Regions from separate parts of the Bacillus cereus group sp. N8 genome, predicted to be linked through region 1. Evidence: riboswitches for the same ligand, from Rfam matches in the RefSeq annotation. Region 1 holds a riboswitch; each other region holds the start of a gene.

Region 1 (6,236 bases):
CAATTCTGTTTTTTTTCAATCCTAGTTTTCCGATATATTTTAATTATTTTATAAAAAAGGAATTGCCCCTCAGAACAACTCCTTTTCCCTACCTAAACAAGCTCTTTAATACGTATGCGATCGTTCCCAATAATATTTTCATACGTTTCACGCTCTACAACGATTTGTGATGTTCCGCCTTTTGCAAAGACGACAGCTGGTCTACGAATACGATTATAATTATTCGCCATCGAGTACCCATATGCCCCCGTACAAGAAATTGCTAGTAAATCAGAAGAAGCAACTTGCGGTAAGTTAATATCCCAAATCAGCATATCTCCACTTTCACAGCATTTCCCAGCGATCGAAACGAGTTCCTCATTCTCATCATTCCCTCGATTCGCTAACATTGCTTCATAACGAGCGTTATATAAAGCTGGTCTTAAATTATCTGTCATCCCACCATCGACTGAAACATATTTCCGAATACCAGGAATCTCTTTCACCGATCCAACTGTATAAATTGTTGTTCCAGCATCACCTACGATACTACGACCCGGTTCAATCCATATTTCTGGAAGCGGGTATTCACATACTGTAAACTGCTCTCTTATCGTACTCGTTACAGCCTCCACATATGTTTCAAGTGTTAACGGTGTATCAGACTCCGTATAACGTATACCGAAACCTCCACCTACATTCAATACTTTCACTACATAGTTTGTTCGCTCTCTCACTTCTTCTAAAAATTGACGTAGTACTTCAATTGCTCGAACAAAACCAGCCGTTTCGAATATTTGTGATCCGATGTGCGAGTGAATTCCTAGCACATTATAATTTGATTTTTGCAAAGCTAGCTCAATTGCTTGCATCGCTTGACCATTTGAAACACCAAATCCAAATTTCGAATCCTCTTGACCTGTTGTTATATATTCGTGTGTATGTGCCTCTACTCCTGGCGTTACACGGATTAATATGTTCACAAACTTTCCATGTTGCACTGCTAAATCATGCAAAATTTCTAATTCCAAGAAATTATCTACGACAAAACAACCAATATTCGCCTGAAGAGCCATCACAATCTCTTCTTCTGTTTTATTATTGCCGTGAAAATGAATGCGCGATGCTGGAAATCCTGCTTGAAGCGCAGTATATAATTCTCCTCCAGAAACAACATCTAATGACATATTCTCTTCACGAGCTACTCGGCACATCTCCATGCACAAGAACGCCTTGCTTGCATATGCTACTTGATAAGAGAAACCACTTTCTTTAAAAGCACGATGAAACGCGCGGCACTTTCCTCGAATAGACTCTTCATCGTATACATAAAGTGGTGTTCCGTATTGTTTTGCTAGCTGCGTCGTATCGCACCCACCAATTTCTAAGTGTCCTTGCCCATTGATTCGGCTTGTGCCGTGTAAATACATTTGAATTCCTCCCTTATTTCCTCTAAAACTCATAACCCCAATCTTCTATTCATTGCAGCACGCTTTTAGATAGACAAAAAACGCGCGGAACAATGTTCACACGCGTTTCTTATTAGGAAAAATATATATTGAAAAAATAAACGAGTTGTTATCTTCTCAAAATAAGAAACCGCATCAACATCTCCAAATAGCTCTCCATAAAATAAATCTTATGACAGTACTACATTTATTCAATGCAGTCCCAATATATGAATAAGATGGTTATTCTTATATTTCGGCAATAGTCCCTTTCAACCTATGATCACAGATTCCATTAAATCTCCCATAGCTTACTCTTTCCTATCGCGGCCTCTACCTTTGAGAGTAGATGAGGTAAGTCTATTTAATTTTCAAACATCTAATTGTTGCTATTAACAATACCAAAGGAACATTTTATTTGTCAAACAATTTTTTAAATTGTTTTTTTACAGTTTAATTTCGTTTCATCCGGTAAGCGCTTTATAGATATTTTTGTAACAGTCCATTCTCCTTCTTCATTGTTAAATGTCATACTTATCTTCTCAAATGGAGGAAGTACTTTACCACCTATTCCTGATTCATATTTCGTTATTTCAATTACTGCTTGAAATAAATATGTACCGCTATAAAGTTTTTTTAAACTAATAATTTTAGGACAATCAAACGGTTTTAATTTTCCATATTGCTTCTCAATCGCTTCATTTATTTTTGGAAATAACACAGAATAAAGAGCATCTTCCATGAGCTGTGCATCATATTGTGCTACTGATACACTCGGTGAAGAAAAAAGCATAAAACTAATGCATACTATTAGATATAATAATTTTCGCATCATAACCTCCGTACCATTGCGATACTTTCTATGTTTAACGAATGATAATAATCATACATAGAAATTCCATTTTATTGTCTCCCACTTCGCTTTTTCTACTCAATTGTTGCAAAAAAAGCCCACAACCCGCTTTTATTTTCGTATAATGATACTCATAGTATAATAATCATAATAATAAAGGACTGTTCGTATATATAAAGTGAAGCGCTATTCAAAGGGACTCACAAGAACTGTCATGCTTTTAAGAGAGGAGTATATTATGCTACAACGTCTGTTTCCAAAATTACGATTTGCACTAGTTGCAGTCGTTTTATTATGGATAAAAACATATATTGTGTACAAGCTAGCATTTGATATTAGAATTGATAACTTCTTTGAAGAATTTATGCTTTTTATTAACCCACTAGCTTCGTTACTTTTATTTTTTGGTTTCGCTTTACTTGCATCTAAGTACCGAAACCGAATTATTATTGTAATTAGTTTTATACTGTCATTTATTTTATTTGGAAATGCAATGTTTTACGGGTTCTATAACGATTTTGTTACTTTCCCTGTTTTATTCCAAACAAATAATATGGCTGACTTAGGAACGAGCATTAAAGAACTATTTACGTATAAAACATTACTTTTATTTGCAGATGCAATTATTTTAATGTTTATTTCACGTAAATTCCCATCATTCTGTGACAAGACGCCGCTTTCTCGCTCTGAGAAGCGAACTTTCTTTAGCGGTGTAACAGCATTATTAGCACTACAAATTGTTGTTTCAGTTATATATAAACCACAAATGTTCTCACGCTCATTTGATCGTCAAACTGTCGTGAAAAATTTAGGGTTATACACATATCATCTATTTGATATTACCCTTCAATCTAAGTCTTCAGCCGAGCGTGTATTTGCAAGTGGAGACGGGTTCTCTGAAATTAAAAACTATACAGACTCAAAAGATAAACAAGTTGATAAAAACTTATTTGGAGCTGCAAAGGGTAAAAATGTAATTTTAATTTCAATGGAATCTACACAAAGTTTTGTTATTAATAAAAAGATAAATGGAAAAGAAATTACTCCATTTTTAAATGAGTTTATTAAAGATAGTTTCTATTTTGATAACTTCTATCATCAAACGGGACAAGGTAAAACTTCTGATGCTGAATTTATCGTTGAAAACTCACTTTATCCGTTAGACCGTGGTTCTGTATTCTTCACTCATGCAACGAATGAATATACAGCTACAGCAGAACAATTAAAGAAATACGGATATTCTTCTGCTGTCTTCCATTCAAACGATAAAACGTTTTGGAATCGTGATGTAATGTACCCTGCACTTGGATATGATCGTTACTTTAATTTAAATGATTACGTAGGCACGGAGCAAATGTCTGTCGGTTGGGGATTAAAAGATAAAGAGTTCTTTGAACAATCTATTCCAAAGCTAAAATCTTTACCACAACCGTTCTATACAAAATTTATTACTTTAACAAACCATTTTCCATTTCTTCTAAATCCAGAAGATCAATATGTTGATGAGTTTAATTCGGAAAGCGGCGTTCTAAATCGCTATTTCCCAACGGTCCGCTACACGGATGAAGCTCTCAAATTATTCATTAACCAATTAAAAGAAGAAGGACTTTACGACAATTCTGTTATTGTCATTTATGGAGATCACTACGGCATTTCCGAAAACCATAATGCATCTATGGCTCAGTTCCTTGGGAAAGACGCTATTACACCGTTTGATTCTATGCAATTACAGCGCGTCCCTCTTATTATTCATGTACCTGGTCAAGAAGGAAAAGTTATTTCTAAAGTATCAGGACAAATTGATATTAAACCGACGCTTCTTCATTTACTTGGTATTAAAACAAATCAATCAGTTGAATTTGGAACTGACTTATTTATAAAAGAAAAAGACCCTCTCATGGTAATGCGCGATGGTAGTTTTGTAACAGAGGATTATGTGTACACAAAAAATATGTGCTACAAAAAAAGCTCCGGTGAAGAGGCAGATGTAGCGCTATGTCAGCCGTATATTGAAAAAGCAAAAACAGATTTAAAACTATCCGACAAACTGATCTATGGAGATTTATTACGATTCGATCCTAATAATCGATATAAAACTGGAACGATGATAACAAAATTTGAATAATGTAAGAAGCAACTTTATGAAAAGTTGCTTCTTTTTTTACTTATACTTCAATCTTGTCCTCTATGAAATCTTTCACAAATTGGGAATTTCTTTCGTATGAGGAAGAAATTTATGGTATGATAAAATAAGTAAACTTTCATACACTAATTAAGAATTTATAACAGAAAGCAAGGGATCAGATTTTGTATAGAGCAGCTATTCCAAACTTATTTACGCTCGGAAATTTATATAGCGGATTCTTGTCAATTGGCTATGCATCTTTAGGATATTATAAATCAGCTGCTATTTTAGTACTTATCGGGATGATGTTAGATAGTCTTGATGGTCGTGTTGCTCGTTTATTACGCGTTGATTCACAAATGGGAAAAGAGCTTGATTCACTCGCAGATGTTGTAACATTTGGCGCAGCACCTGCTGTTTTAATGTATTACACATCTTTTTCCAACTACGGAATCATTGGACTATACATAGCGGGATTATTCCCACTGTTCGGAGCATATCGCTTAGCACGATTTAATGTAACACCATCTTCTACTTCTATGAAATATTTCACTGGAGTTCCGATTACTGCAGCAGGAGGGCTTGTCGCTTTCCTAACATTATTTTCAAATACCATTCCAAAAATCGTTCTTATTACAGTATTTGTAACGTTCGCATTTTTAATGGTGAGCCGAATTCGCATCCCAAGTTTAAAGGATGTACCAATTCCACGATATAGCATCATTATTACACTATTTTTAGTTGGAAGCATTATCACAATGTACCAAACAGGTTTTGGTAATTTTTCTGTTTTCTTATTCATTGCCATTCCACTATATATTTTGTATATGCTATCTCAATTCCTTAGACAAAGACCTTCTAAAAAAGCAAATAAAGAAAAATAAAAAGAAACCTTCCGAAATTGGAAGGTTTCTTTTTATTTTGTAACTAATAATTTTTGATTTACAGGTGTTACAGGTTCTTCATCGTTTAATACAGCTAAAATATTTCTCACTGCCATTTCAGCCATCGCATCACGAGTTTCGAATGTTGCATTTCCTACATGAGGAGCAAGTACTACATTCTTTAATCCTTTTAGCTCTTCTGTAATTTTCGGTTCAAATTCAAATACGTCAAGAGCTGCACCTTCAATTTCATTCGTTTTTAGTGCATGAGCAAGTGCTGATTCATGCATAATTGGTCCACGTGAAGCATTTATAATATATGCTGTTTTCTTCATCATTTTAAACTGTTCTTCATCAATCATATGATGTAATTTCGGATTATAAGCACAGTTAATTGTAATAAAGTCTGCTGTTTGTAATAATTCTTCCAATGTTACATATGTTGCTCCCAGTTCACTTTCCGCTTCAGGCTTACGATTTGGCCCCGTATATAAAATATCCATTCCAAATGCTTTCGCACGCTTTGCAACTGCCTTCCCAATTTCTCCAAGGCCAATAATTCCGATTGTCTTACCGTGTACTTCGCGGCCCAAGAAGAATAACGGTGCCCATCCGTTAAATCCAGTTGTACGACATAACGTATCACCTTCAGGAATTCTACGTGCAGCTGCTAACAGAAGTGCAAATGTTAATTCTGCTGTCGCTTCAGTTGATACTTTCGGTGTATTCGATACTGCAATTCCTTTTTCTCCTGCATAAGTGAAATCAATATTATCGTAACCAGCACCGTAGTTTGCGACAATCTTTAAATGAGGTGCCGCATCAATAACTTCTTTCGTCACCTTTGTAGAAAGTAAGCTTAACAATGCATCTTTATCTTTTACACGCTCTGTTAATTCATCTAAAGAAATTAATTCTTCTTTATCATACATTTCTACATCATGATC
Region 2 (6,236 bases), on a different contig from region 1:
ATATAGGATGAAAAATGATTATGTTCTTCTATAATTCGGTTCAATCTTTCTTTCATATCCTCTACTAAATGTGGCGTGCTTCGGTTTGTCCATACGATATCCGCTGGGAATGTCATCGCTGCATATAATGAATACAGTTTCCAAAAATGGAGTGACGGTTCACCTCCGCAATAACCGTGAACTTGACCAACCGCAAATGGTTTGCTTATTCTTGTAGTAAAAATCGCTACATTATAAAAATCATGTATTGGATCGCCAAAATCATATCCACCAAAATCGATAACGATAAACTCCTTATTATGAATCATACTATTTGCTGGGTGGTAATCATCGTGTAAAAATGTGATAGGACGATTTTTCAATAAGTCTTTATGATCCTCTACAAAGGTTAATACTGGCTTCATATCAAGAAAGTCTACCTCAAAGTCTGCTAATGCTTTCAAGTATCTCTCGTACTTGTTCCACCGAAACGTTTCCCACGAATCAATGATATTCTCTTTTTCTATTGCATGAATTCTCTTTAAAACTTCTCCAGCTCTTTTCCCCGCAGCATACTGCTCTTTCACCGATAACTTACCTAAACTCTCTTCTCCATTTTCACCTCGGGTCCATTCAAATATTTGAACGCATTTATTTAATTCTTCAAGTCTTATAAAATGAATTAATTTTGGCGTCGGGATATGTAATGACTCCAACTGTTTCATATACGTATATTCTTCTTGTTTTCGTTCAAAATTAGCAGAATCACACACTTTGACAAAATACGTTTCTCGATTCGCTAATTCAACTTTATATTTCTCTTCATGTGAAAACCCTTTTGAAATAGCTGTACAATTTACAATTCGAGGCCACCCTAGTTTTCTCTCTATATCTCTAAGCATTTCTTCCAAAACGTTCACCTCTATCAATATATGTACAAACTACCTAACACTTCATGCTCTCGTTTATTTTCCCCTTTAAACTCTACTGCAAATGGATATTCGCCCTGGTCCTTCAAACGATCTTGAACTGGACCTTCTCCCATTGGTTCGCAAAACTGCACATGAATATCTCCAAACGATACGCTTTGACACTCAGCATTCCACTCTTCATTTCTTATGACTGAGCTTACTGTTAGTCCCATTATTTCTTTCCATTTCCGAACTGTTTCTCGAACATTTTTCACTGCGTAATGAATCGTTTCAATTTGTTGTACTTTGTTTTTATGTTCAGTGATCGTTCCTGTTTTACGTAAATCGTTTCTTCTTTCTTCATCCGTTTCATTCCACTGTATAAAGAAAGGTAATTTCGGTCCGCTCTCTTCTTGCTTTACAAATAGCATTTTCCATTCTAAAAGTCGGCCATCTTTTCTCATCCGTTTCCCTTCAAATGGTCCTATCGTTTGTAAGCCATGTTTGCTTAAGTTAACTGCTAGTTCTTCAATTGCATCTGTTCGAATTGCGATTTGTAGCATTCCTTCTCCACTTTGTAATTTCACTACTGTTTCTTGTACTAATGGATTTTCTGCTTCTTTCGCTTTTTCTTCATGCTGAACTGCTAAAAATTCTATATATGATAAATCAAAATAGCATAAACTATTCCAAGTACCCCAAGTCGTATGCTCACCGCCTAACGCAGTATGAAAACCTAGTGCCTGCATTTGTTTTGCCGCTTCCTCCGGTGTGCCATGAACTGCGTGAACGAGATGATCAAATGCTAACATATTCTTTCTCCCCTTTCTCTCCATCCTTTTATTGTATATTTTATTTTTCTTTCGTTCAATTCAAAAAACTTTAAAACCTAGTTGATTTATACGATTAATATGTATTATAATGAAACAAATTTAATTATTGCTGATTGGAAAAACCAAAGGCACTTTTCTCACACGGGAAAAGTGCTTTTTTCATTTATTATTACAGGGGGATTATTTATGCAGAAATTAATTATCTTTGCTATTATCGGATTTTTCGCTCAATTGATCGATGGAGCGCTTGGAATGGCGTATGGGGTAACGTCTTCTTCTTTATTATTAATGTTTGGTATCGCACCAGCTGTTGCTTCTGCATCAGTTCATTTAGCTGAAGTGGTCACTACTGCCGCTTCCGGTGCATCTCATATACGATTCGGAAACGTTGATAAATATACAGTTTCTAGACTTACATTACCAGGAGCTATCGGTGCTTTTGTCGGGGCATGTTTTTTAAGTAATTTACCTGGTAATTTAATTAAACCGTACATTTCCTTATTTTTATTTACTTTAGGGGTTTATATTTTATTACGATTCATCATTCAAAAACAAATTGTTGCTTCAAATAAGCGTATGCCTGCTAAGCAACTTGTGCCGCTTGGCCTTTTTGCAGGATTTGTTGATTCTACTGGCGGTGGTGGCTGGGGACCTATTACGACACCAGTTCTTCTTGCAAGAGGAAATGACGCTAGAAAAGTTATTGGCTCTGTAGATACGAGCGAATTTCCTGTTTCACTCGCTGCAACAATCGGCTTTTTCATCTCACTTGGTTGGGAACAAATAAGCTGGATTTGGGTATTTTCTCTCATGCTCGGTGGTATTGTTGCCGCACCAATTGCCGCATGGTTAGTACGCATCGTTCCGTCGCATTTACTTGGCGTACTCGTTGGCGGACTTATTATCTTTACGAATATACGTACATTACTTACATCATTTAAAGTTGATCCAACTATTATTACACTTTCTTATGTTGCAGTTGGTCTTGTCGTTATTATCTCCATTTTCATTTCTGTTCGTAACCATTCAAAGTATTCGAAACAAGCGACGAATAGCTATCCAACAGATCAAAAACAAATGCTGCCATAATTAATAATAATACCGCCCGATTTACTTCGAGCGGTATTTTTTATTTTTCTATTTTCCAATTGACCATCGTTTCAGTACTATTTACTCTTTTCATATGTAATTTCTCTAATACACGAATGGAGCTATAGTTATCAAGGAGTGTCTCCGCTATAATCGTTTCCACTTCCCCTGTTTGAAAAGCCCATTTCATTAATTCACTAACTGCTTCTGTTGCATACCCTTTATTCCAATATTTCTCAATAAATCCATAACCGATTTCTACCCTATGTTCCTCGTTTGGTTTCCCTTTAAATCCTATATCACCTAGAACAACATCATCCTCTTTCCGAATAACATACCACGGGCCCCACGGTAATAAAGACTCATCTTGTTTTACATTTCCTATATGTCCTACAATATGCGGGCCGCTATTGTAGCCTTGATTTTTCGCAATTTGAATCCATTCTTCCGTACACGGTACTATATGTAATCTTTCCGTTTCTAATTTCATAATAATGTCCCCTTTTCAATTAAACAATATTTCAATTTTACCAAAAATAAAAAGAATATTCATTCTATTTATCAGATTTATACTTATTTTTTGAAACAAATGTAAGGAATAATCCTCTTTTGATAGTTATGTCGAATTATATTTTCTGAATTTTCTTTTAATTTTAAAGGGTTTTTCATTATTTTTTGCGAAACATTTGTATAACAATTTTTTCTTTGCTTATTGCTACATAACAGTAGGTTCGGGTGGAGTTTTGCAAGCGTTTCCTATACAATAACCGATATTTTTTGACTTTTCCTAACAAAATTCCTTGCAATATATTCAGAAAATCATTACAATTGCCATATATTAAAAATCATAGCAATGAATAAATCCTCATCAATCCGATGAGGTAGAGGTTGCAACTTTTAAGAGTAGAACGGCCGAGACACAGAGAATGTCACCGACTCTGTTTGAAAGGAAAAGTTGCCGAAGTTTATATTTCATCTCTGGAAATATGAGCTGGGGCTGTCTCCGAAAGGAACAGAACTGTCACGTTTACAAAATTACCGTGTAGACGTGGGGTGCTATCTTAACGGAAGGGTATGATGGGGGTGGTTATTTGTGAAACGTTCCGCCTAATTCTTTTGGCGGTTTTTTGTATTTTTCTCCCCCGCTCCTTCCTATCTTACTAGAAAAGGAGTGTTGAACATGAATAGCGCAACGAATCAAGCTACCTCTAAAAAGCAAACTACACAAGGACAAGGTGAATTAAAACGCGGATTAAAATCTCGTCACCTTACGATGATTTCTCTCGGTGGTACAATCGGTACCGGATTATTTCTTGCCAGTGGTGGTGTTATCCATTCAGCTGGTCCTGGCGGTGCATTAGTCGCATATGCCGCAATTGGAATTATGGTTTATTTTTTAATGACAAGCTTAGCAGAACTCGCAGCTTACATGCCTGTTACTGGATCTTTTAGTACGTATGCAACAAAATTTGTTGATCCATCACTTGGCTTTGCACTTGGATGGAACTATTGGTATAACTGGGCGATTACGATAGCGGCGGAACTCGCAGCGGTAACATTAATTATGAAATTTTGGTTCCCAGATACCCCTTCTCTTATTTGGAGTGGACTTTGCTTAGCTATTATTTTTCTCTTAAACTATTTATCTGTTAAAGGTTTTGGTGAATCTGAATATTGGTTCGCACTTATTAAAGTAGTTACTATTATTATCTTTTTAATTGTCGGCTTTATGATGATCTTTGGAATTATGGGCGGCGAAGCTGTCGGTTTTAAAAACTTCACTGTTGCAGATGCACCATTTAATGGCGGTATCATGGCAATTATCGGTGTATTTATGGCTGCTGGTTTCTCATTCCAAGGAACTGAATTATTAGGAGTGGCTGCTGGTGAAACTGCTGATCCAGAACGCAATATTCCAAAAGCAATTCGTTCTATCTTTTGGCGCATTATATTATTCTATATTTTAGCAATTCTCGTTATCGGTTTATTAATTCCTTATACGACTGATAGCCTTGCAGCAAGTGATGTAACAGTAAGTCCATTTACACTAGTATTTGAAAAAGCGGGCGTTGCCTTCGCTGCTTCTGTTATGAACGCTGTTATTTTAACTGCAGTACTTTCTGCTGGTAACTCTGGAATGTATGCATCAACTCGTATGCTTTGGGATTTAGCTCGTCAAGGAAAAGCACCAAAGTTCTTAGGCAAATTAGATAGCCGTGGTGTACCTGTTAACGCATTAATCGCAACATCAGTTGTTGGTAGCGTTGCTTTCATCGCTTCTTTATACGGTGACGGTGTTGTATACATTTGGTTATTAAATGCTTCTGGGATGTCAGGATTTATTGCTTGGGTAGGAATTGCTATTAGTCATTACCGTTTCCGAAAAGCTTATGTTGCACAAGGGAAAGATTTAAAAGATTTACCGTATAGAGCAAAATGGTTCCCGTTCGGTCCAATCTTTGCATTTACACTTTGTGTTATCGTTATTTTAGGACAAAACTACGGAGCATTTATGGGAGCATCTATCGATTGGAACGGTGTACTCGTTTCTTACATCGGTTTACCACTCTTCTTAGTACTGTGGTTAGGATATAAATTTACTAAGAAAACGAAAGTAATTCCACTTGATAAATGTGAACTAAAATAAAATAAAATAAAACGAGCAAACAAATTTGTTTGCTCGTTTTTTATTGCAATTCATCTCCCTTCCCTATTGCCACTGTTTTTGCGATAATAGAGGAAATATACATAAAGGTTGGGATTACATGAACATTCGTATTACTAATGAAGCAAAAGCTGCTATACATAGATTAGAACGTGAAGACAAAAAGATTATTCGCATTAGAGGGACGATGACGAACTCTTGTAGCATTTTCGTTGATGTCGATTTAATTTGGGATACATATAATGCGGATGATGTTGTATATGAAGATGCACATCTTATCGTACAAATGGATTCATTCACGACAGATTACACTGGTGATACTGTGAAACTTGATTATAAAACGATAGGTTTTAGTATTACGACTCCTAGTGAGACTTTGGTGTATGGATTGTCGATTAAAAAATAAACATTGTTTTTATCTGACCAATGGGGTGAAAAAATGGGTAAATATGTTCCGTTAAAATTTTTATTCAACAAAGAATTAGCAGAAAAAATGGCTGATTCTATTTCTAAACATGATCCTAATTTCTCTAAGAAAAACTTTGTAGATTCTGTAACGAGTAAAGTTGAAAATTTAGAGTTGAAACAACGTATAGAGGTAATAGCAGATGAATTACACTATGCATTACAAAAAGATTTTAATGAAACAATACATATATTACTGAAAACATTGGGGCCAGAAAACACAACAGAAGTAGGCACATTTACAAATGGTTATATGTACATGCCTATTGCAAAATACGTCGAAAAATATGGGCT
Region 3 (6,236 bases), on a different contig from region 1:
GCCCAATGACGCGTAACGTTTGTAAGCTCACTTCACGATTATTCGTTGCTGTTGGATTTGGGGGCGTTGAAGGTGGATTGTTATTCATAAATAAGGCTCCCATCTTTTTATATTTATATATGTGTAAAATCATTATTTAACTTATGGATAGGAATTGTATAGTCATTTTCACTATATGAGAACTGCCTATGAAGAGTGAATAGAAATTTTAGGACAAAAAAAGAGGCTGTGATGTGCAGCCTCTTTTCTCGTTAAAATGAAGAAAGTCGTTTCTTCGTTTTTGGTACAATAATAAATTTGATCCAGAGTAACCCGATACCCATAATGATAAGGCTATGTAAAAATTGTACGGTAGCAATGAGTATAACACTTGAAAATACAATGAGTTGAATGATTAGCAATATAAAGATTAAGCGAAGAAATTGGTTCATTCGTTTTTCAGTATTAATTGGATATAATGCTACAATAATATTTCCCGAAAAAAATTTCCACAGGGAACGTAGCTGCATAGAAATCATGTATAGGACGATATATGCGATGGCGCCTTTTACGTATATGTTTGGTATAAAATATAAGGCGAAGGCACCAATCAATCCTAAGCGAATATATATACCGAAATAATCATTCCCACGTAAAAACGCTAGTGTATGTAAATAGAAGAAAGTTGCTCGTTTTTTATGTAATAAAGGTTCAATCCAATTTGTAAGCCATTTTCTTTTATTTACTTGCTTATTCAGTTGCGGAACATCGGTGAAAATGCTAGCAAATTGATAAAAACGAACGTCCATTTTTTCTTCTTGTTCGATTATGTAATCCCACGGTATTCGTTTTGTAGGCTGTTTTTTCGTATATAGAAGCAGGAAAGCAAGTAGTAAGAGTAATCCGGCCAATATGAGAACATTTGCTGAGTAAAACAGCATGTAAATGATTAGGGCGTTACAAGTAATACGAATAATGAACCATATGTTTTTTTCATGACTATCACGCCACATCCAATGTATGTACATATTCCAAGCTTTCGTAATCATTAAAACGATAAAGATTGTACATAAGAAAGGTACAGTTACTTGTAATGATTGCAGTGCAAGTGGAACGAGAATCAGGAACGTAAATAATAATGGGAAAAGCTGAATGATGTAATTATATAGAAGAGATTTTTTAAAATAAGATGTTAATTTCTCTTCTAATGCAAGCAAATAGACAGCATCAGGTTTTTGAATAAATGTACGGATTGGGCATCTCGTTATAATGAATGTCAGTACAACGGTGATGAGTAGTAAAGATATTCCTTTAGAAGGAGATGTTTTTAGAAACTGAGCATAGTAGTATGCGCCAACGCATGAAATAAAGATAAAGCTATATAGTAAACCGTTAATCATACGTGCAAAGTATGTAATGATATTTTGCATATGTTGTTGGAAGCGACTGCTCCATAGTGATTCAATTGACATGTTTTTCACCTCTTTGTTCTATTATATATGTTTTATTAAGCAAAAAACGAGCAAATTGCGTTACGCAACTTGCTCGTTTTTCTTTTCGTTATTTTTTTTCTGATCACGATTCATTAATGGATAGAAGGCAAAGCCAATTACGAATAAACCGATTCCGAGAAGGAACGTTTTTATATCGGATGCGCCTGTTTTAATAACCCATAGCGCATAGCAAAGCGCGATCACTGCGACTATACCATCTGTAATTCTTGCCCGCATTTCATTTTTATACGTTTCACCAGTTGCGACTAGTTTTAACTGGAAGATTGGTGAGACGAGATATGGAATGAGGTAGGCCAGTGTTGATACGGTAATAACGAATGTATAAGCTTCTGCAATTGTTCCTGATAATGTTGAGAATAAGAACACTTGCGACATAATGTTTGTTAATCGTAGTGAATGAATTGGACTTCCTTTTTTATTTGTTTTCGCGAAGAAGGAAGGGAAGAAACCTTCTTTTGCTGCTTGATAAGGTACTTCTGAGCTTAATAAAATCCAGCCTAAGATGGAACCGAATAGGGAAGTAAGAGCAAGTAATGCCATAAGTTTCCCACCGCCATGACCCATTGCAGCGTTTAATGCATCTGCTAATGGACGTTCCGAAGCTTGTAATTTATCAACGTGAAGTACACCCATTGTTAAAATTGTAATTCCTAGGTAAATGGCAACTGTAATTAGTAACCCTGCAACTGTTGCACGCTTTACTGTTTTTGGAGAAGTAGCACGATTTGATAAAAGAACTGCTGATTCAATTCCGATAAATGCCCAAAGCGTTGTAAGAGCCGCTAAATTCACTTGTGAAAGGAGACCGTGTGATACGCCTTCTTTATCGATCATCGGTGTGTACCATTGTCCAAACTTTGAAGCTTCGAACGCAAATAACGTAACGACAATGAATAGAAGGAATCCAGTTACTTTCGTTGTTGTTGCTAAGAAGTTTAGTTTCCCAGCTCCGCTTACACCGTTTGTTAATATTAAATGAGTTCCCCAAAGTAAGACGGAACAAATAGTAAATGTAATGAGCTTTCCAACTTCTATATCGAACGAGCCGATTGAAAATAATAGTCGCGTATCTTTCATAATCGGGAAGAAGAGTGATAAATATCCCGCGAAAGATGTAATGATGGCAACGTTACTTGCCCAGTTTGCAACCCAATATCCCCATACCATGCTGAAACCAGCCATTTTCTTTCTTTTTGGTGTTGAGAATAAAGCATATGCATGACTTTGTGGTCCTGTCGTTAAATCAGGACGACGAATTGCTAAATTACCGAAAACAAGAGCTAGCATTAAAACACCAAACCCTGTTGTTAACCAAGCTAAAGTGACACCGAGTGGGCTTGCTGTTTGTGCCAACGTACTTGGCACCATGAAAATACCAGCGCCAACCATGTTACCGACAACGAAAGCTGTTAGTACCCAAAAGCCCCATTTTTTTTGTTGCATAGAAAATACCTCCAAAGTTAGTATAACCAAGTCAAGCGAGGAGATATGTATGTCTTCCGAAGTCAGGAAGAGAAGTCCCAAACAAAACAAAAAAAGCACGTAATTTGCCGCTACATGCTTTCTATCTTATAAGAAACCCACGACATACCTCTCGATAGCTCTCCACAAACGGAAACGTTTGTGACAGTTCTGCACTTATTAAATGCAGACCCAGCAAGCGTGCATGGTGGACACGACTTACTTCGGCAATCATTCCTTTCTCATTTCTTCATCAATGCCACTACATCTCCTGAAATGATACTCTTAATGACTGCAACCTCTACCTCACCGAGATACGAATGAGGATTTAAATATTAAATTAACGTATTTAAGAGTAACAAATGTATTTTTATACGTCAATGGATATAGCAATAATCAGATTATAGAGAAGAGTTTGTGATTAAAAGGGAGAGGGATTATTATGTAATATCGAATTTTCATAATATAATAAATGTTATTGGCGCTAGAAGATTGAGAAGGGGATGAATTATATGTCTGCATGTAATAAAAATTCAGTAATAGGTGTACTAGACTCGGGAGTTGGGGGATTAACAGTTGCGAGTGAAATTATAAGACAATTGCCTAAAGAGAGCATTTACTATATTGGTGATAATGAGCGTTGTCCGTATGGGCCAAGAAGTGTAGAGGAGGTACAATCTTTCATATTTGAAATGGTTGAGTTCCTCAAGCAGTTTTCATTAAAAGCTCTAGTGGTAGCATGTAATACTGGTGCAGCTGCTGCATTGACTGATTTGCAAGAAGTACTATCCATTCCAGTTATTGGTGTTATACATCCGGGAGCAAGAGCTGCAATTAAAGTGACAAAGAAAGGGAAAATCGGGGTAATTGGAACTGTAGGTACGATAAAATCTAATATGTACGAAAAAGCATTACACGAACTTGATACATATTTGGAAGTGCATAGTCATGCGTGCCCGACTTTAGCTACAGTTGTAGAAAATCACTTAGAAGATACAGCATATGTAACGCAGCAAGTAAAACAAGCTTTACTGCCATTAACGAAAGAAGATATAGATACGTTAATTCTTGGGTGTACGCATTATCCACTTTTAGAGTCCTATATAAAAAAGGAGTTAGGAGAGGCTGTGACGATTATTAGTTCTGCAGAAGAAACAGCGATAGAGTTAAGCACAATTTTACAACACAAAGGAATTTTGTCGGACAATCTGAATCCGAAGCATCGATTTTTTACAACAGGCTCTGTTTCATCATTTGTACATATTGCCGAGCGATGGCTAGGGTATCAAATTTCTGTAGAATATGTGAATTTACCTATGGAGAAACAACTCGTGAACTAAATTGTATAAAAAGAAGCTGATCTAAAACTAGATCAGCTTCTACATATAAGATTAAACTAAGTTTAATACAGTTACTTTTTCACGTGTCATAGACTCAAGGCTCTTACGAATACCTTGTGCGCCCATACCTGAACCTTTTACACCGATGAATGGGAAGTGGTCAGGGCCGCGCTCTGTGCGTCCGTTAATTTGAACAGAACCAGTTTCGATTTTGTTAGCAATTGCAAATGCTTTGTTAATGTCTTTTGTGAAGACACTTGCTTGCAAGCCGAACTCTGATTTGTTAGCAATTTCAATTGCTTGCTCATCTGAAGAAACACGGATGATTGGAAGGATTGGGCCAAATGGCTCTTCCCAAGCAACTTTCATTTCTTCTGTTACGTGGTCGATTAATGTTGGGTAAATTAAGTTACGCTCACGTTTGTTACCGATAACGATCGTTGCACCTTTTTCTACAGCATCATCAACTAAACCTTGAACGAAGTCAGCAGATTTATCGTCGATTAATGGAACGATTGTGCTGTCTTGTTCTGGAGATCCAACTGATAGTTCAGCTACTTGCGCTTTTACTAAGTCAACAAGCTCGTCCGCTACGTTTTCGTGTACAAGTACACGTTTAATAGCTGTACAACGTTGACCAGAGTAAGAGAATGCACCGCTTACGATATGGTTTGCAGCATCTTGTAAGTCAGCATCTTCACGAACGATACCAGGGTCTTTACCACCAAGTTCTAATACAAGTGGAATCATTGAAGCTTTTTTCGCTAAGTGTTTACCTGTGTTTGTACCACCTGTGAACGATACCATATTGATACCTTCGTGTTCTACTAAGTAGTCACCAATTACAGAACCGCGTCCTGTAGCTACATTTACAAGACCTTTTGGAAGGCCAGCTTTATGAAGTGCTTCAACCATTTTAATACCGCTAATTGCACCTTGAGTTGCTGGTTTGAAAATAACAGCGTTACCCATAATTAATGCTGGTGCAAGTTTTGCAGCAGATAAGTTTACTGGGTAGTTAAACGGTGCGATTGCTAATACAACACCAAGTGGTGCGCGTTGGATAATCGCAAGTTTTGATTTTGTTCCGCCAGGGAAGCTATCGCCCATCATGCTTTCTCCGTGCATATGTAGAGCTTCTTCAATTGTGTAACGAATGAAGTCCGCTGTACGAACAACTTCTTTCTTCGCATCTTTATATCCTTTACCGACTTCTTTCATAATAATATCGGCAATTTCATCTTGCATATTTACGAGCTCATCAGCCCATTTATATAAAAATTTTGCGCGATCTTGTAGAGAAGCTTCAGCCCATGATTTTTGAGCTACTTTTGCAGATGCAATTGCTTCATCTACTTCTCCGCGAGTAATTGCTTGTACTTGCCCAATTACTTCGTGTAAGTATGGAGATGGAATGTCGATTGTTTGTCCTGAAGAGCTTTCTCTCCATTCTCCGTTTAAATAAAATTTGTACGTATTGCTAGTTGTCATGATTAGTCCTCCTAAAATAGCAACTTGTAAGAGTGAGTATAAGGTGATTGTAGGGGGTTTGATAATATTTTTCAAATGAAATATTTGTGAAAACGATTTCTTATTATTTTTTTAGTTTGTATGCCCTTTCTTGCAGAACATTCCCTCATTTCAAACTGTAAGTAGAATGCATCACTTTCATTTTTTGTGATAAAAGATTATTTTAAAACGAAAAAAATAATTGACAGAATACTCAATAAAGTTGTAAGATTATAAATGGAAAATAAATGAAGGGGGTGTGCGTAATGATTGTAATCGTAAATGTAATGGGCTTAGCTGTATTAAACGGCGGAAAACATTCATATTATTACGCAACCCGTGCGGATATATAGGACTTTTTTGTCTTATGAGAAGCGTACGTTGCGTATATCGTAACGTACGCTTTTATGCATTTTTGTGCATATCGTCAAGC

What was found. Region 1 has a riboswitch for lysine ahead of lysA (diaminopimelate decarboxylase). Riboswitches for the same ligand answer to the same signal wherever they lie in the genome.
Positions count from the first base shown of each region.
Region 2: another riboswitch for lysine. It lies ahead of JDS80_RS17905 (amino acid permease); the one in region 1 lies ahead of lysA (diaminopimelate decarboxylase).
Region 3: another riboswitch for lysine. It lies ahead of JDS80_RS22050 (amino acid permease); the one in region 1 lies ahead of lysA (diaminopimelate decarboxylase).

Region 1 is NZ_JAEHBK010000002.1:399,333-405,568, forward strand. It holds gene lysA (diaminopimelate decarboxylase) at 93-1,409, opposite strand; lysine riboswitch at 1,590-1,771, opposite strand; gene JDS80_RS06160 (DUF3888 domain-containing protein) at 1,861-2,259, opposite strand; gene JDS80_RS06165 (LTA synthase family protein) at 2,519-4,405, shown strand; gene pssA (CDP-diacylglycerol--serine O-phosphatidyltransferase) at 4,588-5,289, shown strand; gene JDS80_RS06175 (NAD(P)-dependent oxidoreductase) at 5,322-6,236, opposite strand, start outside.
Region 2 is NZ_JAEHBK010000012.1:36,358-42,593, reverse strand. It holds gene JDS80_RS17925 (aminoglycoside phosphotransferase family protein) at 1-890, opposite strand, end outside; gene JDS80_RS17920 (VOC family protein) at 905-1,702, opposite strand; gene JDS80_RS17915 (sulfite exporter TauE/SafE family protein) at 1,910-2,812, shown strand; gene JDS80_RS17910 (GNAT family N-acetyltransferase) at 2,853-3,302, opposite strand; lysine riboswitch at 3,687-3,879, shown strand; gene JDS80_RS17905 (amino acid permease) at 3,993-5,459, shown strand; gene JDS80_RS17900 (iron-sulfur cluster biosynthesis family protein) at 5,578-5,883, shown strand; gene JDS80_RS17895 (DNA alkylation repair protein) at 5,917-6,236, shown strand, end outside.
Region 3 is NZ_JAEHBK010000019.1:26,754-32,989, reverse strand. It holds gene JDS80_RS22060 (hypothetical protein) at 1-88, opposite strand, end outside; gene JDS80_RS22055 (ABC transporter permease) at 252-1,451, opposite strand; gene JDS80_RS22050 (amino acid permease) at 1,512-2,936, opposite strand; lysine riboswitch at 3,084-3,266, opposite strand; gene racE (glutamate racemase) at 3,467-4,294, shown strand; gene gapN (NADP-dependent glyceraldehyde-3-phosphate dehydrogenase) at 4,346-5,785, opposite strand.